Nisaea sediminum: one gene and its partner. The protein of the gene in region 1 interacts with the protein of each later gene in a pairwise test. Links are inferred from orthologs where the notes say so. Each region holds a gene or a part of one and is shown on either strand. Other genes may lie near its edges.

Evidence for each region.
Region 2: the proteins of IG122_RS15820 (region 1) and ssb interact in binary tests that used the Escherichia coli proteins (3 or more experiments, as listed by UniProt). The link is inferred for Nisaea sediminum from one-to-one orthologs.

What each region holds. Positions count from the first base shown.
Region 1 is NZ_JACZCQ010000006.1:786,494-797,367, forward strand. Bases 7,719-10,708 are described here. They hold IG122_RS15820 (primosomal protein N'), read left to right. Parts: upstream 7,719-8,095; coding sequence 8,096-10,321; downstream 10,322-10,708. Other genes in these bases: IG122_RS15815 (LysR family transcriptional regulator), read left to right, coding at 7,719-8,023; IG122_RS15825 (F0F1 ATP synthase subunit delta), read left to right, coding at 10,533-10,708. Also shown: lpdA (dihydrolipoyl dehydrogenase), read left to right, coding at 1-1,158; IG122_RS15775 (NAD(P)/FAD-dependent oxidoreductase), read right to left, coding at 1,328-2,689; IG122_RS15780 (hypothetical protein), read left to right, coding at 2,830-3,333; IG122_RS15785 (hypothetical protein), read left to right, coding at 3,357-3,872; IG122_RS15790 (hypothetical protein), read left to right, coding at 3,883-4,227; IG122_RS15795 (tyrosine recombinase XerC), read right to left, coding at 4,272-5,219; IG122_RS15800 (DUF484 family protein), read right to left, coding at 5,198-5,944; fsa (fructose-6-phosphate aldolase), read right to left, coding at 5,961-6,614; IG122_RS15810 (YciI family protein), read right to left, coding at 6,774-7,067; more of IG122_RS15815, read left to right, coding at 7,160-7,718; more of IG122_RS15825, read left to right, coding at 10,709-10,874.
Region 2 is NZ_JACZCQ010000002.1:120,765-131,414, reverse strand. The notes cover bases 7,484-10,249. They hold ssb (single-stranded DNA-binding protein), read left to right. Parts: upstream 7,484-8,491; coding sequence 8,492-9,007; downstream 9,008-10,249. Other genes in these bases: gyrA (DNA gyrase subunit A), read left to right, coding at 10,034-10,249; IG122_RS04060 (class I SAM-dependent methyltransferase), read left to right, coding at 9,047-9,874; uvrA (excinuclease ABC subunit UvrA), read right to left, coding at 7,484-8,292. Also shown: protein translocase subunit SecF, read left to right, coding at 1-504; IG122_RS04095 (Mth938-like domain-containing protein), read left to right, coding at 509-886; IG122_RS04090 (squalene/phytoene synthase family protein), read left to right, coding at 879-1,814; IG122_RS04085 (phytoene/squalene synthase family protein), read left to right, coding at 1,811-2,659; methylenetetrahydrofolate--tRNA-(uracil(54)-C(5))-methyltransferase (FADH(2)-oxidizing) TrmFO, read right to left, coding at 2,661-4,043; IG122_RS04075 (hypothetical protein), read left to right, coding at 4,211-5,431; more of uvrA, read right to left, coding at 5,428-7,483; more of gyrA, read left to right, coding at 10,250-10,650. UniProt on the Escherichia coli protein: Plays an important role in DNA replication, recombination and repair. Binds to ssDNA and to an array of partner proteins to recruit them to their sites of action during DNA metabolism. Acts as a sliding platform that migrates on DNA via reptation.

The DNA of each region.
Region 1 (10,874 bases):
CAGATGATGGCGAACAAGGCGAGCGTGGTCGAAGGGCTGACCGGCGGCGTCGCGTTCCTGTTCAAGAAGAACAAGATCGACTGGAAGACCGGCACCGCGGTGGTGAAGTCCGCGACCGAGGTCGAGGTCACCCCGGATAAGGGCAAGAAGGAAGTGCTCAAGACCGAGCGCGTCCTGATCGCCACCGGTTCCGAGCCGACCCCGCTGCCGGGCCTCGAGATCGACGAGAAGAAGATCGTCACCTCCACCGGCGCGCTCGAGATCGCCAAGGTTCCGGGTCACATGGTCGTCATCGGCGGCGGCGTGATCGGCCTCGAGATGGCCTCGGTCTGGTCCCGTCTTGGCGCCAGGGTCACGGTGGTCGAGTTCCTCGACCGGATCGTCCCGGGCATGGACGGCGAGGTCGCCAAGAAATTCCAGCGCGTGCTGCAGAAGCAGGGCATCGAGTTCAAGCTCGGCACCAAGGTGACCGCGTCCAAGAAGACCAAGACCGGCGTCAGCCTGACCGCCGAGCCCGCCAAGGGCGGCGATAAGGAGACCATCGAGGCAGACGTCGTGCTGGTCGCCATCGGCCGCCGCCCCTTCACCGCGGGCCTCGGCCTCGACAAGGTCGGCGTGAAGATGGACGGACGCGGCTTCATCGATGTCGATGCCGACTTCGAGACCAATGTCGAGGGTATCTTCGCCATCGGCGACGTGATCAAGGGTCCGATGCTGGCGCACAAGGCCGAGGAAGACGGCGTGGCCGCGGTCGAGACCATGGCGGGCCAGTCCGGTCACGTGGACTACAACCTCGTTCCGGGCATCGTCTACACCTGGCCGGAAGTGGCGAGCATCGGCAAGACCGAGGAGCAGCTGAAGGAAGCGGGCGTCGAATACAATGCGGGGTCCTTCCCCTTCTCCGCCAACGCCCGCGCCAAGTCCGTCGGCATGACCGAGGGCTTCGTGAAGGTCCTCGCCGACAAGAAGACCGACGCGGTGCTCGGCGCCCACATCATGGGCCCGGAAGCCGGCAACCTGATTCATGAGATCGCCGCGGTCATGGCCTTCGGCGGCTCGGCCGAGGATATCGGCCGGATCTGCCACGGCCACCCGACCCTGTCCGAAGCGGTCAAGGAAGCCGGTCTCGCGGTCGGCAAGGCCGCGATCCATATCTGATCGGAAGTTTCGAGATCGAAACAGAAGCCGCGGCCCTCGGGCCGCGGTTTTTGTTTGCCCATTCACTCACAAATGGTCGTCATCCCCATGCCAATGGGGACCCAGGGAAGGCGGGCCCGGTTCTACGATCCCTGGGTTCCCGCGTGCGCGGGAATGACGACGGTAAAGATCAGGAACCCCTCAGATCCTTCGCATCCTGGCGCCGGCTGAAGGGCAGCCAGAGCGAGAAGGCGAGCGGTGCGAGGCTTGGCAGCGCCACCGGGTCGGGGTCGGTGATCGGCAGAGGCAGTTCCTCGTTCGAGCCGCCGTCTAGCCAGAGCGCGAGCTTGCGGCCGAGCGCCGTGGTCATGGCGATGCCGCGGCCGTTGCAGGCGATGGCCGAGAAGGCGCCGTCGCCGAGCCGCATCAGCCGGGGCATGTAGTCTCGCGCGGCGGCGAGTCGGCCCTGCCAGGCGAAGTCTGCCCGGAGGTCCGGCAATTGCGGCAGCAATGCCTGCAGCCGCCCGAGATGGTGCGTGCGCCCGCGCTCGACCGAGCCGAACGGATTGGCGAGCAGGCCGCCGGTGACGATCCGGTTGTCGTCGGTCCAGCGGTAGGCGATCAGGTCCTTGCGGGTATCCGCCGAGCAGCGGTCGTTCGGCAATACGCTCTTGCGCAGCTCCGGATCGAGCTGCTGGGTCGCGACCTGGAAGAGGGTGATCGGGAACTGCGTGCCTTCCGCCTTCGGCGCGAGCCCGCCGCCGGTGCTGTTGGTGGTCAGCAGCACCCGGTCCGCGACGAGTGTGCCGTGATCGGTCGAGAGACGCCACTCGGCGCCCTGCTTCTCGATCCAGGTCGCCCGGCTGTCGATATGGAGCGTGACGCCGGCCCGGACCGCCGCATGGGCGAGGCCGCGGACGAAGGCGAGCGGGTTCAGGTGCCCGCCGGTCGGATCGAGGAAGGCGCCGTGATAGGCCTCGGAGCCGGTCTCCGCGATCGCCTCCTCGCGGCTGAGCAGGCGGACCGGTCGGCCGAGGTCCTGCCACTGCTGCACCCGGTCCTTCAGCCACTCCACCTTGTTCGCGGCATGGATCGGCTGCATCCAGCCGGTCTGCTTGCCCCAGCACTCGATGCCGTGGCGCCGGATCAGGTCGAAGACCAGCTCGCCGCCCTCGCCGAGCATGCGGACCAGAAGCTCGCCCTTCTCGGCGCCGAACTTGTCTTTGGCATAGCGCGGGTCGAGCCCGGTCAGCAGGTTGGGGACGACGAAACCGGTATTGCGGCCCGAGGCCCCGAACCCGGCTTCGTCCGCTTCCAGCAGCGTCACCTTGTGACCCGCCTCGGCGAGATGGAGGGCGGTCGAGAGCCCGAGGAAGCCGCCGCCGACGACGGCGATCTCCGTGCGCGCCTCGCCCTCGAGGCGCCTGGCCTCCGGTCCCGCCGGGGCGACGGAATGCCAGAAGGAATTCTGGAAACTGAGCGAGGGATGCGGCGCGCCCGCGAGATCTTCCCAGATGGTCGGCTTGTAGCCTTTATGCGCGATTTCCGGCATCGGCTCTTCCCTCGTCGGACGGGTTCATTATTGTGTCGGCCGACCTTGCGCCGTCAGAGACGAAGACCGCCGGTGAGACATGTCGTTGGGAGCATGTCCGAGCGGCCGGACGCGCGCAAGAGAAGTGAGAAAGGTCGAGAATGCGGGTCATCTGTCTGACGCTGTTCCTCGGTGCGCTGGTTGCGCCCGGCGTGCTGGCGCAGGACGTTTCCGACGGCGAGCTGGCCTCCGAAATGCGTTTCCAGGGCGGGCAGAGCGTTTTCCATTACGACTGGCAGCGTCTGACCGGAGACCTCACCTGCGACGGTGCGGCCGACAAGGTGGCCGGATATGTCGATCTGGACAATCCGGAGGGTCTCAGTTTCTTCTTCACGGTGGTCACGCGGCAAGACGGCAAGCTTGTCTCCGATGCGACGGTCACCTTCTTCGACGAGCGGCACGATCGCGGTCTCTGCGGCGAGGGAAAGCCGCCGCCGGTCCTGAGTCTCGAGCGGCTGACACCGGAGGAGGCACGGGAGCTGACCGGGAAAGAGGATGCGTGTCCAGTCGTGGTCAGGATCGACGACGGGCTGTGCGCCGCGCACCGCTATTTCTGGAGTGCGGAACCGGATCGGGACGACCGTCTCATGCCGGTGAAGAACTGAGGGTCGGGCAGGGACGAAAAGCGATGACCGGACGGATGCGGATATTCCTTGTTGCGGCGCTCGCCGCCGTGTTCGCCCCGGATTCTGTCCGGGCGCAGGACGTTACCGATGCCGAGCTCAAGGGCGAGATGCGCTTTCACGGCGGAGAGCACGCCGCTGCCCACGACTGGCAGGTGCTGACCGGGGACGTGACCTGCGACGGCGATGCCGACAAGGTCGCGGGATATGTCAGTCACGACAATCCGGACGGCCGGAGATTCCTTCTTGTCGTCGCCGCACGGGAGGAAGGGCAGCTGGTCTCCGAATCCGTCGTCGTCCCTTTCGACAGCGCGAACCAGGCCGGTCTCTGCGGTACTGGCACGCCTCCGCCGAAGATGTCGCTTGAGCAGTTCACCGACGAGGAGGCGCGCGAGATGCTGGGGATCGAGGGCGCCTGTCCGCTGGCCATCATCGTCGAGGACGGGATGTGCGACCTGCATCATTTTTTCTGGGTGCCGGAATGGGAAGAGGAACGGAAGCTGATCTTCTTTCGGAACTGAGGAGATTCACGTGAGAGCGCCGCGCTTGATGATCGCAGGTGTCACCCGACAGAACCGGCACGGGATCATTGCATCCGTCGGCAGGCTCGTGACCGGCGCCGGCGGCTGGATCGTCGATCATGCCCTGTTCTCCAACGTCGCTGCGACGATTCGGGCGGAGATCCCGAGGCCGGGTCTGACGGGGTTCGGTGCCGGCTTGCTCGAGCTGGGGGTCGCCCTCGACCGTGAGAGTGCGGAGTCTCTGAGCGCCGCCGCCGGGCGACCAGATGACGATGATCTTGTCGTGTCGCTCAGCCTGACTTTCCTGCATGACGAGCCGGATCTGAAACATCCGGTTCCCGCTGTCCCGGGTTGAGAGGCTCCCGTCACTCGGCGTCCGCCTGAGCGTTTCCGGGCACCTTAGCGGTCGCGCGGATGGGCGCGTCGATGCACATCCATCAGGCGTTCCGCGTCGACGCTGGTATAGCGTTGGGTCGTTGCGAGCGAGGCATGGCCGAGCAGCTCCTGGATCGCCCGGAGATCGCCGCCGCCCGCGAGCAGATGCGTGGCGAAGGAATGGCGGAGCGCATGTGGCGTCGCGCTTTCCGGCAGGGCGAGCCAGCCGCGCGCCTGCCGCATCGTGCGCTGGGCGATCCCCGCCTGAAGGCGCTTGCCGCGCGCGCCGAGGAAGAGCGGGTCTTCCGGCCCGCCGCGATAGGGGCAACGGGCGAGATAATCCTCGATGGCGGAGCGGACTGCGGGCAGGATCGGCACGATGCGCTGCTTGTTGCCTTTGCCGGTGACGGCGAGCGTGTCGCCTTTCGGCATGTCGCCGCGGTTGAGCGCAAGCGCCTCGCCGATGCGCAGACCGGCGCCGTAGAGCAGGGAGACCAGCGCCACGTCGCGGGCCGCGATCCAGGGTTCGGACGCGAGCTCGCCGACCGCCTCCAGCGTTTCCGCCGCTTCCGTGACCGTCAGTGCTTTCGGGACCGAGGCGGGGATGCGCGGGCCGCGAATCGCGAAGATCGCGGCGTTCGCGAGCACGTTCCGGCGCTCGAGAAAGCGGAAGAAACCGCGCACGACGGAGAGCGCGCGGGCGGTCGAGGTCTTGGCGTAGCCGCCGGAGGCCCGGCGCGCCAGCCAGGCGCGGAAGTCGGCCGGTTTCAGCGCCGCGAGATCGGCGATCTCCGGCGCCTGCCCGAGATGGTCCTGCAGAAAGTAGAGGAAGCTTTCGAGGTCCCGTTCATAGGCGTCGCTGGTGTGGGCGGAGGCACGCTTCTCGCTCGCCAGCCAGAGTCTCCAGGCCCCGATCGCGCCCGGCAGATTTCTGGGGCGGTCGGGGGCCGCTAGCCCGGCAGGTTCAGCCATTGCCGGATGGTCAGTTCCGTGGTGCGGGCGAGGAAGCTCAGAAGTTCGGTCGCCTGCCCGTGGTGATAGGCCTCGCTGTCCCGGGTCCCGAAGGCCATCAGGCCCATCGGCGAATGCGGGCTGACCTGGATGCGGGCGAGCGCCATGGAGGACACCAGCCCCGCGGCCGCGCCGAAGATCTCCTCGTCGCCGTCCACGTTGGCGGCCAGCATCACGTCCTTGCCGGCGCCGAGTTTGCGGTCGATCGTCCCTGCCGGGATCGAGCGCACGCCCGAGGCATAGGCCTTCGGGATCGGCACGTCGCCGGCCTCGATGCAGATCGTCACCACGTCGATGCCGAGCATCACCGGCAGGTCGATGGTCACGGTCTGGATCAGATTGTCGAACGAGGTGGCGGCGACGATGCGCAGCACCGCCGCGTGGATCCGGTTCTGCGTCGTCTGGTTGCCGCGCGCCGTCGCGATCAGACCGGCATGCGAATCCTTCAGGCGCTGGTTTTCCGAGCGCAGGCGCTCCAGCATGAAATGCTGCATGTCGACCACCGCCTCGCCGCTGGTCCGGCTGGGCGGGGTCAGGATATCCATCAGCTCCGGATGGGCGACCAGAAAGTCCGGATGGGCCGACAGGTAGTCCGCGACCTGTTCGGCCGTGAGCGTCGGGGCAGGACGGTTCGCCGCCTCCTTCACGCTCTTGCCCGGCTCCGCCGCGGATCCCTTGCCTGTCATGGCCCGTCCTTCCTGCTCAGAGGATGCTCTGACCGGTCTTCGCCCAGTCCTTCATGAAGGCGTCGAGGCCCTTGTCGGTGAGCGGGTGATTGTAGAGGCTGCGCAACACGCCCGGCGGCACGGTGGCGACGTCCGCGCCCAGTTTCGCCGCATCGATCACATGCTGCGGGCCGCGCACGGAGGCGACCAGGATCTCGGTGTCGAAATCGTAGTTTGCGTAGATGTCGGCGATATCCGCGATCAGATCCATACCCGGAACGCCGATGTCGTCGAGCCGGCCGACGAAGGGCGAGATGAAGGCGGCGCCGGCCTTGGCGGCGAGCAGGGCCTGGCCGGCCGAGAAGCAGAGCGTGACATTCACCGGAATGCCTTCGTCGGCGAGCGCCTTGCAGGTCTTCAGGCCGTCCACCGTGAGCGGCACCTTCACGGCGATATTGTCGGCGAGCTTGGCGAGGAAGAGGCCTTCCTTCAGCATCGTCGCATGGTCCGTCGCGGTCACTTCTGCGCTGACCGGACCGTCGACGATCCCGCAGATCTCCTTGATCACTTCGAGGATCGGGCGGCCCGATTTCGCGATCAGCGACGGGTTGGTGGTGACCCCGTCCACGAGACCGGTCGCGGCCAGATCCTTGATCTCCGCGACGTCGGCGGTGTCGATGAAGAATTTCATGTCGTCCTGTATCCTCGGCAGGTGGTGAATCCGGGCCCCGTATGACCGAATCGACCCGGCGAGTCTAGCGCATACAAGGGTGCTGTGCCAGAGACGCCGGGCCCTTGCCGGAGCTTTTCACATTGCCGAAAGAAACGGACAGTGACGGCGGACCGCCGATCAGATCAGGCGCCGCCCTCCGGCGAAGACCTGCTTCCAGGCCAGCACCTGGACGGATTTGCGAAGTCCGGTCGGCCAGAATGGGTCGGCGTGAACGAGTGTCTCCACGGCCTCCGCGTCGGGCGCCTCGACGATCCAGAGACCGCCCGCGCTCTCGCCATAGGACGGCAACGGCCCGGCCGCATCGATCCGTGCTTTGTTGGCGTCAAGAAACGCGAGATGGGCGGGCATGTGGGTCTTGCGGATATCCGGGTCGGCGGCGGGATCGTCTTCGAACAGAACGGCGAATTTCATGGTTGGCTCCTCTGTCTGGTTCTCTGCCGGGCAATCCTCACTCTGCATTCATGAGAATTGAACAAGGGAGTTCGAAGATTTAATCTGCGAAAATGCAGAATATGAACTGGTACGACCTGCAGGTTCTGGCGGCGGTGCAGCGCGGCGGGTCGGTCGCGGCTGCAGCCCGCCTGCTCGGCATCGACCAGACGACGGTGTCGCGCCGCATCGCGCAGCTTCAGGAGGCGGCGGGAATCGATCTTGTGATCCGGGGTTCGCAGCGACGCCTGGCCCTTACGCCGCTCGGAGAAGAGATCGCCGAGCGGGCGCTGGCAATGGAGCGGGAGGCGGACGCGGCGGCATCCCTGCTCGGGGATCGGCGGAAGGCGGTGGCGGGAACCGTCAGGCTGACCGCGGTGCCGATGCTGGTGAACCACCTGCTCGCGCCGGCCTCCGGGGCGCTGTTCTCTGCCCATCCGGAGCTGACGCTTGAGCTGGTACCCGAGAATCGGGATCTCAGCCTGACCCGCCGCGAGGCCGACCTCGCGCTCCGTCTGGCGAGGCCCGAAACCGGTGGCAGCGACGTGAAGGCGCGGCGAATCGGAACCCTGTTTTATCGGGCCTACGAGACTCAGTCCGGTACCGGCGGCGTCGCGTGGATTCTCTACGAGGCCGCCATGGCGCATCTGCCCCATGCCCGCTGGCTTGCCCGGCGGGCCCGGCGCGTGGGGGAATCGGTGTCGGGGCTTCGGGTCGGCGATGCGGAGAGCGCGCTCGAAGCGGTCGCCGCCGGGATCGGACGCTCGATTCTCCCCACCATGATCGCCGATGGCGATTCCCGGTTGCAGGTGTTCGACCCGGTCGATGCGGAGCCGTTTGCGGAGCGGGAAGTCTGGCTCCTGTCCCATGCGCAGCAGCCGAACGCCGCGGCGATCGGCGCCGTCTCATCCTGGCTCGAGGGTCTCTTCGCCCCCTGATCCGGCCGCGGTTCCGCCCGTCTGTGCGCTGCGCCGTTGCGGAGCACGGGCGCCGCCGCCACACTCCGCTCCATGTCCGACCTCTTCCAAGATGAGCTCCGCCGCATCCAGGTGCTGATCCCGCTGCCGCTCGCGGGGCCTTACGACTATCTCGCCGAGGCGGAGTCCGACCTGACGCTCGGCAGCATCGTCGAGGTGCCGCTCGGCAATCGGCGGACCGTCGGCGTGGTCTGGAACATGGAGGTTCCGGAGGTACCGGAGAGCGACCAGGTCGCGCGGGAGCGGCTGAAACCGGTATTCCGCCGCCTGCCCGTGCCGTCGCTGCCGGAGCCGGTGATCCGGCTGGTCGACTGGGTCGCCTCCTACACGCTCTCCGCACAGGGTGCGGTGCTGCGCATGGCGATCAGCGTGCCCGACGCGTTCGAGCCGGCGAAACCGGTGACGGCATACACGGCACTGCCGGGCGGCCCCGGGGCTGTCGAAGCGCTCGGTCTCAAACTGACGTCCGCCCGCCGACGGGTTCTCGCGCTGCTGGAGGACGGCCCGCCGCGGACGGCGAAGGAGATCGCGGAGGAGACCGGCGTCGGCACCTCGGTGGTGAAAGGGCTCGCCGAAGGTGGAGGGCTCATCTCGGTGGCCCTGCCCGCCGATGCGCCCTTCCCTGATCCGGATCCCGAACGGCACCGGGAAACGCCGCTCTCGGAAGAGCAGGGCGAAGTCGCTGAAACGCTGACCGAAGCGGTGAGGGCGGAACGCTTCTCCGCCCTGCTGCTCGACGGCGAGACCGGCGCGGGCAAGACCGAGGTCTATTTCGAAGCAGTGGCGGAGGCGCTCCGGCGCGGCAAGCAGGTGCTGGTGCTGCTCCCTGAAATCGCGCTCTCCTCGGAATGGCTGAACCGTTTCGAGGCACGCTTCGGGGTGCGCCCGGCGGAATGGCACTCGGATCTGAAGCCGCGCCGCCGCCGCCATACCTGGCGCGCGGTCGCGGAAGGCAAGGTCCGTGTGCTGGTCGGGGCCCGGTCCGCCCTTTTCCTGCCCTTTCCCGATCTCGGCCTGATCGTCGTCGATGAAGAGCATGAATCCGCCTACAAGCAGGAGGAGGGCGTGGTCTATCACGGCCGCGACATGGCGGTGGTGCGGGCCAGCCTGACGCCCTGCCCGGTGGTGCTGGTCTCCGCGACCCCGGCACTGGAGAGCTTGCGCAACGCCGAGCAGGGCCGTTACGTCCATCTGCGCCTGACCGCGCGGCACGGCGCCGCCACGCTTCCGAAGGTCGAGCTGGTCGATCTCCGCCGCCACCAGCCGGAGCGCGGGCGCTGGCTCTCAAAGCCGCTGGTCGACGCCATGAAAGCCGCGCTTGAAGCCGGCGAGCAGTCGCTGATCTTCCTGAACCGCCGGGGCTATGCGCCGCTGACCCTCTGCCGGGCCTGCGGGCATCGGCTGGAATGCCCGAGCTGTTCCGCCTGGCTGGTCGAGCACAGGCTGCTCGGCCGGCTGCAGTGCCATCATTGCGGCTACAGCGCGCGGCTGCCGAAAGCCTGCCCGTCCTGCGCGGCGGAGGACAGTTTCGTCGCCAGCGGCCCTGGTGTGGAGCGGATGGCCGAGGAGGTGGCCGCGCTCTTTCCCGAGGCCCGCTTCCAGATCGTCTCCAGCGATACGCTCAATGGCCCGGCGGCGGCGGCGGAATTCGTGCGCAGCGTCAACGAGGGTGAGGTCGACATCATTCTCGGCACCCAGATCGTGGCCAAGGGCTACCATTTTCCGAAGCTGACTTTGGTCGGCGTCGTCGATGCCGATCTCGGCCTTGCCGGCGGCGATCTCCGCGCGGCGGAACGGACCTACCAGCTGCTTCACCAGGTCGCAGGCCGGGCCGGGCGGGCGGAGCACCCGGGCCGCGTGCTGTTGCAGACCCATCAGCCGGAGAACCCGGTGCTGAAGGCACTGGCCGAGTGGGACCGGGACGGTTTCCTTGCCGAGGAGGCATCGGCGCGGGAACGGCAGGGCATGCCGCCCTTCGGCCGCCTTGCCGGCCTGATCGTGAGCGCCGCCGATCCGAACCAGGCCGACATGGTGGCCAGCCGGATCGGCCGTGCGGCGCCGAATCTGGAGGGCGTTTCCGTTCTCGGACCGGCTCCGGCGCCGCTCGCCTTGCTGCGCGGACGGCACCGGCGGCGGCTGCTGGTGAAGACCCGGCGCGAGATCAACATCCAGGCAGTTCTGAGAGACTGGCTCGCGCGTGTGGAGATTCCCTCCGCGGTTCGTGTCACGGTCGATATCGACCCCTACAGTTTCCTCTGAGTTCCGGGGTAATCCGCCCCGGAGGATGCACCATGCGGGAAGCGGGCAGGGACCGCTTGCACGGGGTGAACCACTATGCTAGAGAACCGCCGCGCTCGGCGGAAACTGCCGTCGACGAGGGTAATTTTTGGTCAATATTCGCCTGGAACCGATCTGGCCCGATCCGGATCCGGTAACCCGGTGAAATCTCAGGAAGAAGAGGCGTTCTCTGGTGGCTTCCGAAACGACAGGCTTGGCCGGAAGATATGCGTCCGCCCTCTATGAGCTGGCGGACGGCGAGAAAGCTCTGGACGCCGTTGCGGACGATCTTCGGTCGCTGCGGCAGGCCCTGATTGAAAGCCCCGAGCTTCTGCGTCTGGTCCGCTCGCCGGTGCTTTCCCGGGACGAGCAGACGCGCGGCATCACGGCCGTTCTCGAAAAGATGGGCGCCCAGGCGCTGACCCAGAAATTCATCGGGACCGTCGCGGGCAACCGGCGCCTTTTCGCGCTGGACGCGATGATCACCGCATTCCTTGCCGAGCTCGCCGCACGCCGCGGCGAGGTCACGGCCGAT
Region 2 (10,650 bases), on another replicon or contig:
TATATCTGGTTCCGCTTCGAATGGCAGTTCGGCGTCTGCGCGCTCATCGCGCTCAGCCACGACGTTCTCTCGACCTTCGGGCTGTTCGCCCTGAACGGGCACGAGTTCAACCTGCCGACGGTCGCGGCGATCCTGACCATCGCGGGTTACTCGATCAACGACACCGTCGTCGTGTTCGACCGGGTGCGCGAAAATTTCCGCAAGTACAAGAAGATGTCCCTTGCGGAGCTGTTCAATCTCTCGATCAACGAGACCCTGTCCCGCACCACCATGACGTCCTTTACGACTTTGCTGGCGCTCCTGGCGATCTACTTCTTTGGAGGAGCGGTGCTGGCGGACTTCGCGCTGGCGATGATCTGGGGCATCGTGATCGGCACCTATTCCTCGATCTTCGTCGCCGTTCCGCTGCTGCTCTATCTGCAGCCGCGCCGGGGCGACGAGGAGGACGAGGACCTCGGAGCACCGGGGACTGTGTCGCAGGGAGCCGACGGACAGAAGGACTGATCCGATGGATGTGACGCCCCTGATCCCGGAAGGCCGCCAGCTGATCGAGGCTTACGGCGACGGGGCGTTCCGGATCACCGGAGAGCGCTATCCCGGCGCGGTGATCGTGTTCCCCGAAGCGACCCTGGTCTGGGACGTGGCCGATATCGCCGCTCTCTCGCTAGACGATTTCACCCCCGTGACCGATCGAAATCCGGTGCCGGAAATCCTTCTTCTCGGTACCGGCGCACGGACCGAGTTCGTGCTTCCGTCACTGAGAGCGGCGGTCCGCGAAAAGGGGCCCGTGATCGATATCATGGATACCGGGGCGGCCTGCCGGACCTACAATGTGCTTCTGGCGGAAGGGCGCCGGGTTGCGGCGGCGCTGCTGCCCGTTGACTGATCGAGCCAGAGAAGGCGATTTCGACTTTTGCCGCGAGATCGCAGGGCGTGCCAATGCAAACCTGCTGCATGCGGCACGACTTCTTCCGGTGCCGCGCCAGGAATTTTTCTTCGCAAGCTACGCCGCCATGCGCCTTATCGACGACGCGGTCGACGACGATTTTCTCATGCGTCCGGCACCGGAGCGTGATGCCGCGCGTGGTCAAATGCTCGCGGAGATCGACGCCTGGGAAGCGCAATGTCTTGGGCGGGCCGAACAGGGCCCCTTGCCGGAGCAGGTGCAGCGCGCGATGCGCGACACCGTTCTCGCCTCCGATCTTGGCGATATGCCGTGGGCGGGGCTCGCGGCTGCCATGCGGCGCGATGTCGAAGAGCGGGACATGAAGGACTGGGAGGATTTCCTTTCCTATGCCGAGGGCGCGACAGTCGCGCCGGCAACCGTCTTCATCTATCTCCTCGCGGCGGATCCGGGTCAGACGGCTTTCCGTTGCCGCCTGCCGGAGGCGCCCGTCACATATGCCGCCGATCTCGGCATCTTCTGCTATCTCGTCCATATCCTTCGCGATCTGGCAAAGGACGCGGAGCGCTCGGACCGGCTGGTTACGATCCCGCAAAGCCTGCTTGAAGAGGCGGGGCTGGAGAAACATCGCCTCGCCGAGGCCGTCCGGACCCGGGATCCCGGTATTCCGCTCCTGGCCGCGGCGCTCCGCACGAAGGCGGGCGGGCATCTGAAAATGGGACGCCAGTCCCTCATGCGTCTGAAGCCGCTGCTTGGGACACGGGAATATTTCGCGCTCGCCGGGCTGATCCGGATCTACGAGACACTGTTCGAACGCTTCAGCGCCGATTTTTTCGAGGGTCTTGCCGCCGCGCCTGCGCTCGAACGCTCGCTTAGGGCGGACCTTCTGAATGCGGGGGCGGAGCCGTGACAGGCGCCGCCCGCAGATTGTCCGCTCCGGCGGCGATCCTCCGCCAGCACGATCCGGACCGCTTCCGTTTTGCGCTGTTTGCCCCGCCGGAACGCCGAGAAGCGCTGTTCACCCTCTATGCCTTCAACCACGAGGTTGCGAAGACCCGGGAGAACGTCAGCGAGAACATGATCGGGGCGATCCGCCTGCAATGGTGGCGCGAAAGCATCGAGGGCATCTATGCCGGATCGCCGCGCCAGCATGAAGTTGTTCTCCCGCTTTCGGATTTGATTACCGCACACGACCTGCCTCGAGACGCGTTCGATGCCCTGATCGATGCCCGGGAACGGGACCTCGAAGACAGGCCGATGGCCGATCTCGCGGAGGCCGAACGCTATCTCCGGGCCACGACAGAGCCGCTGGTCCGGTTGAGTGCTGCCATTCTCGATCCGGCGGCAACGGTCGATCGGGACGGGCTTGCCGATATCGCCGCAGGACACGCCTTCATCGGCAAGCTGCGTGCGACGGCGCATCTGGAAGCGCTGCGACGACCGTTCTTTCCGCGGGCGCTGCTGGAGAAGCATCACGGCATTCCGCGGAACTTCTCCGAACTGAAGGCGGATGAGGGTGCACGCGTGGCTGTTCGGGAAATGGCGGAACACGCCGAAACCCTGACGGCACAGGGCCTCTCGAAGGCTGGAAGAGCGAGGTCGCTCGCACCGCTGCTGCTCCCCGCTCGCCAGACCAGATCCCGGACAAAGGCGTTGAGACGGTCCGGTTACAATCCGTTCGACCAGTCCTTTGCGTCGCCCGATCCTTTAGACGTCTGGCGCTTCTGGCTCGCCAGACTCACGCGGCGATACTGATCTATTCGGCTGCTATCCGCGCACCCGCGATCCAGCCGTCGAGGTCGCGCAATGCGCGGCCGGCCATTGCCGCCTTGCGGTCGCGGCCTTTCAGCTTCCTGCGTTTGCCGTTCGCCGTGATCTCCGGCTCGACCGGCGGGAAGAGGCCGAAATTGACGTTCATCGGCTGGAAGGTTTCCGCATCCGCGTCGCCGGTGATGTGCGCGAGGAGGGCGCCGAGCGCCGTGGTCCGTGGCGGCAGGGAAATCTCCCGGCCGAGCCTTTCGGCCGCCGCGAAGCGGCCTGCCAGAAGGCCGATGGCGGAACTTTCAACATAGCCCTCGACCCCGGTGATCTGGCCGGCGAACCGCAGGCGTGGCAGGGCCTTCATGCGCAATGTGCCGTCTAGAAGGGTCGGGGAGTTGATGAAGGTGTTGCGATGGATGCCGCCGAGACGGGCGAATTCCGCCTTTTCGAGGCCGGGAATGGTGCGGAAGACCTCAACCTGCGCGCCGTAGCGCATCTTGGTCTGGAAGCCGACGATGTTGTAGAGCGTGCCGAGCGCATTGTCCTGACGGAGCTGCACAACGGCATGGGCGCGCGTGCCGGTGCGCGGATTGGTGAGGCCGACCGGCTTCATCGGTCCGAAGCGCAGGGTCTCGCGGCCGCGCTCCGCCATCACCTCGATGGGCATGCAGCCGTCGAAATAGGGAGTGTCCTTTTCCCACTCCCGGAATTCCATTTTCTCCGCGGCGAGCAGCGCATCGATGAAAGCCTCGTACTGGGCCTCGTCCATCGGGCAGTTGATGTAGTCCTTGCCGTCACCACCTGGGCCGACCTTGTCGTAGCGCGACTGGAACCAGGCAATGTCGAAATCGATGCTTTCCTTGTGCACGATCGGAGCGATCGCATCGAAGAAGGCGAGAGACTCCTGACCGCTGAGCTTCGCGACCGCTTCCGAGAGGCCCGGCGAGGTGAGGGGACCCGTCGCGACGATGACGGAGTCCCATTCTTCGGGCGGCAGGCCGGCGATTTCGCCGCGCTCTACGGTGACGAGCGGGTGATCGGTCAGGGCTTTTTCGACGGCCTGGGAGAAATGATCCCGGTCGACGGCGAGAGCCGAGCCGGCCGGAACCTTGTGCTCGTCGGCGGCGCTGAGGATCACGGAGCCGAGCCGGCGCATTTCCGCGTGCAGCACGCCGACGGCATTGCCCTCGGCATCGTCGGACCGGAAGGAGTTCGAGCAGACAAGTTCAGCCAGACCGCTTGTCTGATGCGCCTCGGTCTTCCGCTCGGGGCGCATCTCGTGCAGGACGACGGGAACTCCGGCCGTCGCCAGCTGCCAGGCCGCTTCGGAACCGGCAAGGCCGCCGCCAATGACGTGAACCGGGGAAATCTCGCTCATAGGGCTTCCATTTTCGCATTTTGCGCCAATTGGCGAAGAGATAGACCCTCTGGCGGGGAAACTCAACGCACGCTCATTCCTTGCCTGGGCGTTAACCAGTTTTTCAGCTGTTCTCGCGAAACTGATCGGGAGAGCGGGTCCACAGGCAAACGCGTTATATTTATCCGATGAGCGACACCGGTTACTTCGAGAGCTTTGACCGTCAGAAGCTCGATCCGACCGACAAGGACGGATTCAAGTCTGCGATGGTCAACTTCTGCCGCAACAACAAGGTCGCGGCCGAAGCCCTCATGGCCGGGAATGTCGAGATGCTCGGCCTCGAGAACCTGAAGGAAAAATTCGGCCCCAACTGGACCAAGGTCCGCGGCAGGGTGCATCTCCTGACCGAAACCATCATCAAGAAGGTCATCACCCCGCACGACATTTATGTGCTCGCAAATGCGGAGCAGTTCATCGTCCTCTTCGGAAAGGACGACCGAAAGACGGCGTCACTGAAGGCACAGCAGATCGCCAAGGAGGTCAACAGACGCCTGCACGGAACCGGAACGGAAGCCGGATTCGAGGGCGTCGTGGTCAAATCCATGGTCTTCGAACTGCCGCAAGACGCCCCGGAAAAGCTCACCGGGGTCAAGGAACTGGCCCAGACGGTCGAAGAGGCCCGGGAGCAGAGGCAGGCGGAGGAGACTGAAGCCTTCGAGAAGGCGAAGGAGAGCATTCGCCTGCATTACTGGCCGATCACCAATATCCGCAAGCGACTGGTTTCCATGTACCGCTCCGAACTCATGGTGCCGGAGGGCATGATGCCGGAGGACGGCAGCGAGACCGGGGCGCTCGAATGCGCGATGGATATCGCGACGATTCAACTGACGCGGGCCGCAATGGAGGAGAAACCACGGGCCAAGCCGTTCCTGCTGATGCCCGTTCACATGGAAACGATCACCAACAAGCGGTTCCGGGAAGCCATTCTGGTGGAGCTGAAACTTCTGCCGGACTGGGCCGAGCGCCGCTTGCTGCTTTATGTCACCGGGATTAACGACGATGTGCCGCAGACAGTCGTACACAACAGTTTCACCTATCTTGCACCCTTCTGCGCCGGCTTCGTCGGCGGCTTTTCTCGCAAGTTCAAACGTGCGGATCAATTGCAGGGAGCGGGCATGATCGGCACCGCCTGCACCGCTGGAGATGCGAAGGAAATCACGCCGGACCTTGTCGAGGAATTGAGCAATTTCGTCGTGAACAACCATGGCGGCCGCAACAGGACGTTCTTTTTCGGCGCACCGGATCTCGACACCGCGACCTCGGCGCGCAAGGTCCATTACGATTATGTCGACGGACCGGGCGTTGCGCCCGCCCTCGGCAGTTTCGGCCCGGTCTTCAGCGTCGCCTAGGCCGTCCTTTTCGCGCGCGCCGCATCAAGATAAGGCGCCAGATATTTGCCGGTATAGCTTCCGGCCGTCCCCGCGACATCCTCCGGTGTGCCTTCCGCCACGATCTTGCCGCCGCCCGAGCCGCCCTCGGGCCCGAGATCGACAATCCAGTCCGCTGTCTTGATGACTTCGAGATTGTGCTCGATGACGATCACGGTATTGCCCTGATCGACCAGCGCCTGCAGGACTTCCAGAAGCTTGCGGACATCCTCGAAATGCAGGCCCGTCGTCGGCTCGTCGAGGATATAGAGCGTCTTGCCGGTTGCCCGCCGGGAGAGTTCCTTGGACAGCTTCACGCGTTGCGCCTCGCCGCCGGAGAGCGTGGTCGCCGCCTGGCCGATCTGGATGTAACCGAGGCCGACCCGTTCCAGGGTCTCCAGCTTGTCGCGGATGGACGGCACAGCCTTGAAGAACTCGGCGCCTTCCTCGACCGTCAGCTCCAGCACCTCGGCGATGGACTTGTCCTTATAGGTGATTTCGAGCGTCTCGCGGTTGTAGCGCTTGCCCTTGCAGACGTCGCACTGGACATAAACGTCCGGGAGAAAATGCATCTCGATCTTGATCACGCCGTCGCCCTGGCAGGCCTCGCAGCGCCCGCCCTTGACGTTGAAGGAGAACCGGCCGGCCTTGTAGCCGCGGGTCTTGGCTTCCGGCAGGCCTGCGAACCAGTCCCGGATCGGGGTGAAGGCGCCGGTATAGGTCGCCGGGTTGGAGCGCGGCGTGCGGCCGATCGGCGACTGGTCGATATCGACCACTTTGTCGAGGAACTCGAGCCCCTCGATGCTGTCGAACGGTCCCGGATGTTCCCTCGCGCCATGCAGCTTCTTGGCGATGGCCTTCCAGAGTGTCTCGATGATCAGCGAGGACTTGCCGCCGCCGGAGACGCCGGTGACGCAGGTGAGGGTGCCGAGCGGCAGGGAGACGGTGACATCGTCGAGATTGTTCGCCGTGGCGCCGCGGAGCGTGATGTGTTTGCCTTTCTTCGCCTTGCGCCTTTCGGCCGGGATCGGTACCTGGCGGAAGCCGGTCAGGTACTGGCCGGTCAGGCTCTGCGGCGCACGCATGATCTCCTCAGGCGTGCCGGAGGCGACCACGGTGCCGCCATGGACTCCGGCGCCCGGTCCCATGTCGACGACATAATCGGCGGACCGGATCGCGTCCTCGTCATGCTCGACCACGAGCACGGTATTGCCCAGGTCGCGTAGCCGAACAAGGGTCGCCAGCAGCCGGTCGTTGTCGCGCTGGTGCAGACCTATGGAAGGCTCGTCCAGCACATAGAGCACGCCGGTCAGGCCGGAGCCGATCTGCGAGGCGAGGCGGATGCGCTGGCTCTCGCCGCCGGAAAGGGTGCCGGAGGCGCGGGACATGGTCAGGTAGTCGAGCCCGACATTGTTCAGGAAGCCGAGCCGCTCGTTGATTTCCTTCAGGATCCGTTCGGCGATCTCCGCCTGCTTGCCGGTCAGGTTTTCGGTCAGGGCGGTGAACCATTTCACCGCTTCGGAGATCGACATCTCCGTGACCTCGGAGATGTTGAGCCCGGCGATCTTCACCGCCAGCGCTTCCGGCTTCAGGCGCTGCCCGAGACAGGCCTCGCACGGGGCGACGGATTGGTATTTGGAAAGCTCCTCGCGGCTCCAGGCGGATTCGGTCTCCCGGAAGCGCCGCTCCATGTTCGTCACGACGCCTTCGAAGGGCTTGTTGGTCTGGTAGCTCCGGAGCCCGTCGTCAAAGGTCATGACGACGCGCTCGCTGCCGGTGCCGTAAAGCAGGGCCTTCTGCGCCGCTTCCGGCAGATCCTCGAAGGCGGTGTCGAGCGAGATGCCGAGATGCTTCGCCAGGCTCTCCAGGGACTGCATGTAATATTTTGAGGAGGAATTGGCCCAGGGCGCGATCGCTCCCTTGCGCAGGCTCTTCGATGCCTCCGGGACGATCAGATCCGGGTCGAAATACATGCTGCTGCCGAGGCCGTCGCAGCTCGGGCAGGCGCCAAACGGATTGTTGAAGGAGAACAGCCGCGGCTCGATCTCGTCGATGGTGAAGCCGGAGACCGGGCAGGCGAACTTGGCCGAGAAGGTTGTCCGTTCGCCGCTCGTCGCATCCTCGGCGATCAGCAGCCCGTCAGAGAGATCGAGCGCGGTCTCGACCGAATCCGCGAGACGCGTCGCGATGCCCTCGCGCACAACCAGCCGGTCGACCACGACCTCGATATCGTGCTTCAGCTTCTTGTTGAGGGCCGGCACCTCGTCGATCTCGTACATCTCGCCGTCGACCTTGAGGCGCTGGAAGCCCTGCTTGCGCAGTTCCGCCATTTCCTTGCGGTACTCGCCCTTGCGGCCGCGGACGATCGGCGCCAGCAGATAGAGCCGTGTGCCGTCCTCCATCTCCAGGATCCGGTCGACCATCTGGCTCACCGTCTGGCTCTCGATCGGAAGACCGGTCGCGGGCGAGTAGGGGATCCCGATCCGGGCATAGAGCAGACGGAGATAGTCGTAGACCTCGGTCACGGTGCCTACCGTGGAGCGCGGGTTGCGCGAGGTGGTCTTTTGCTCGATCGAGATCGCCGGCGAGAGGCCCTCGATCAGATCGACGTCCGGCTTCTGCATCAGCTCCAGGAACTGGCGCGCATAGGCCGAGAGGCTTTCCACGTAGCGGCGCTGGCCCTCGGCATAGATCGTGTCGAAGGCGAGCGAGGATTTGCCGGAGCCGCTGAGCCCCGTCAGGACCGTCAGGGAGTTTCTCGGGATCGCGACATCGACGCTCTTCAGGTTATGCTCGCGCGCACCCTGGACGCGGATATCCTTCGGTTCGGAAGAGGCTGACATCGGCGGGGATCCCGAGTAAGAACGAAACAGAAACATTTATAAGCGGCATGGCGCGGCTTTGCCACCCGGTTTTTGCGGGTGCAGCAAATCCGGGACATGCCGCCGGATGGAGGCATCGCGACTGGATTAGCGCCTCCGGATATGGGACAGTCCGGCAACAAATTGCAGACTGGCAAATTCGCAGAGTGGAAATAGAACCATGGCAGGCAGCGTCAACAAGGTCATTCTCGTCGGCAATCTCGGACGCGATCCGGATATTCGCACGATGCAGGACGGAAACAAGGTTGTGAACCTTTCCGTCGCGACCTCGGAAAGCTGGCGTGACCGCAACAGCGGCGAGCGCAAGGAGCGCACCGAATGGCACCGGGTCGTGATCTTCAACGAGAACCTGGCGAAGGTGGCCGAGCAGTTCCTGCGCAAGGGGTCGAAGGTCTATGTCGAGGGCCAGCTCCAGACCCGCAAATGGACCGACCAGTCGGGCCAGGAGAAATACAGCACCGAAGTCGTTCTCCAGCGCTTCCGCGGCGAGCTCCAGATGCTCGACGGACGCGGTGAGGGCGGCGGCGGCGGCCAGGGCGGCGGTTATGGCGGGGACGACGGCTACAACCAGGGCGGCGGTTATGGCGGCGGCTCCGGTGGTGGATATGGCGGCGGCGGCGGCGGTCAGCCCCCGGTCGGCGGCCCGGGCGATCTCGACGACGAAATCCCGTTCTAGGGACGGCGTCGCGACAGGCTCTGGACCGGGAGCAGGGCGATGGATGAGTTTTTCAGATCCAACGAGCGGAAATGGAACGAACTGGCCGAGGTCAATTACAGCTCGGCCAGCAGCGACTACGGTGTCGACGCGTTCCTGAACGGTCCCGAGGGCGCGCGAGACCTGCACAGGACGGAGCTGGAGGAACTCGGCTCCGTCGAAGGGCTCGACATCCTGCATCTGCAATGTCATTTCGGCATGGACACGCTTCTGCTCGCCCGCAAGGGCGCGAAAAGCGTGACCGGTCTCGACTTTTCTCCCGTGGCCATCCGGCAGGCCCGGGACCTCGCGGAAAAAACGGGGATCGAAGCCCGCTTCGTCGAAGGCAATCTCTACGACACGCCGCAGCTCATCGACGGGACCTACGATCTGGTTTACGTCACCTGGGGCACGATTTGCTGGCTGCCGGATATCGAGGGCTGGGCACGGGTGGTTGCGCATTTCCTCAAGCCGGGCGGCCGATTCTATTTCCTGGATGCGCATCCGGTGCTGATGAGCTTCGACGATCTCGCGCCGAAACCGCACGCGCCGGTCTACGATTACTTTCATAAACCGGAGCCGATCGCCTTCGACGGAACGGAGGCCTATGCCGACGAATCCGCGGTTTTGCAGACCAAACGAAGCTATGAATGGACCCATCCCGTCGGCGAGGTCGTAACCGCGCTGATCGACGCCGGACTGGCCATCGAATACCTGCATGAGTTTGACACGGTTGCCTGGAAGGCGCTGGCATTCATGGAGCCTTGCGAGGGCGGATTGTACCGTTTGCCGGAAGGAATGCCCCGGCTTCCGTTGAGCTATTCAATATCGGCTCGTAAGGCTCTGTAATCGCTTGATTAATCGGGCCGAAAAAATCGCTGTAAAGATTGTCCGAAGATGACGGTTCTGTTATAAAAACAGGGTCTTCCTGAGGTCCCGGCGGAGGGTCGACGATCATATGGCCGCTACCGCCTGCACAGGGACGTAACCAACCGGAAAAAGCGTGAATTGAGCTCGTCCGAATCCTCCTCTTTCGACATTTCGCCTGTCTCCATCGAAGACGAAATGAAGCGCTCCTATCTCGATTACGCAATGAGCGTGATCGTGTCCCGAGCGCTGCCCGATGTCCGCGACGGCCTGAAGCCGGTGCACCGCCGTATCCTCTACGCGATGAAGGAAGGCGGCTACGACTGGTCCAAGCCCTACCGCAAGTCGGCGAACATCGTCGGTGCCGTCATGGGGCAGTATCACCCGCACGGCGACAGCGCGATCTACGACGCCATGGTCCGCATGGCGCAGGAATTCTCCATGCGCCTACCGCTGGTCGACGGGCAGGGTAACTTCGGCTCGATGGACGGCGATCCGCCGGCGGCCATGCGATATACCGAGGCGCGTCTCGCCAAGGCGGCGGAAGGCCTGCTCCGGGACATCGACAAGGACACGGTTGACTACGTCGCGAACTACGATGAAACCACACAGGAACCCAGCGTTCTTCCGGCGGAATACCCGAACCTGCTGGTCAACGGCGCCGGCGGCATCGCTGTCGGCATGGCGACCAACATCCCGCCGCACAATCTCGGCGAGGTGATCGACGCCTGCTGCGCCTATGTCGACAATCCGGGCAT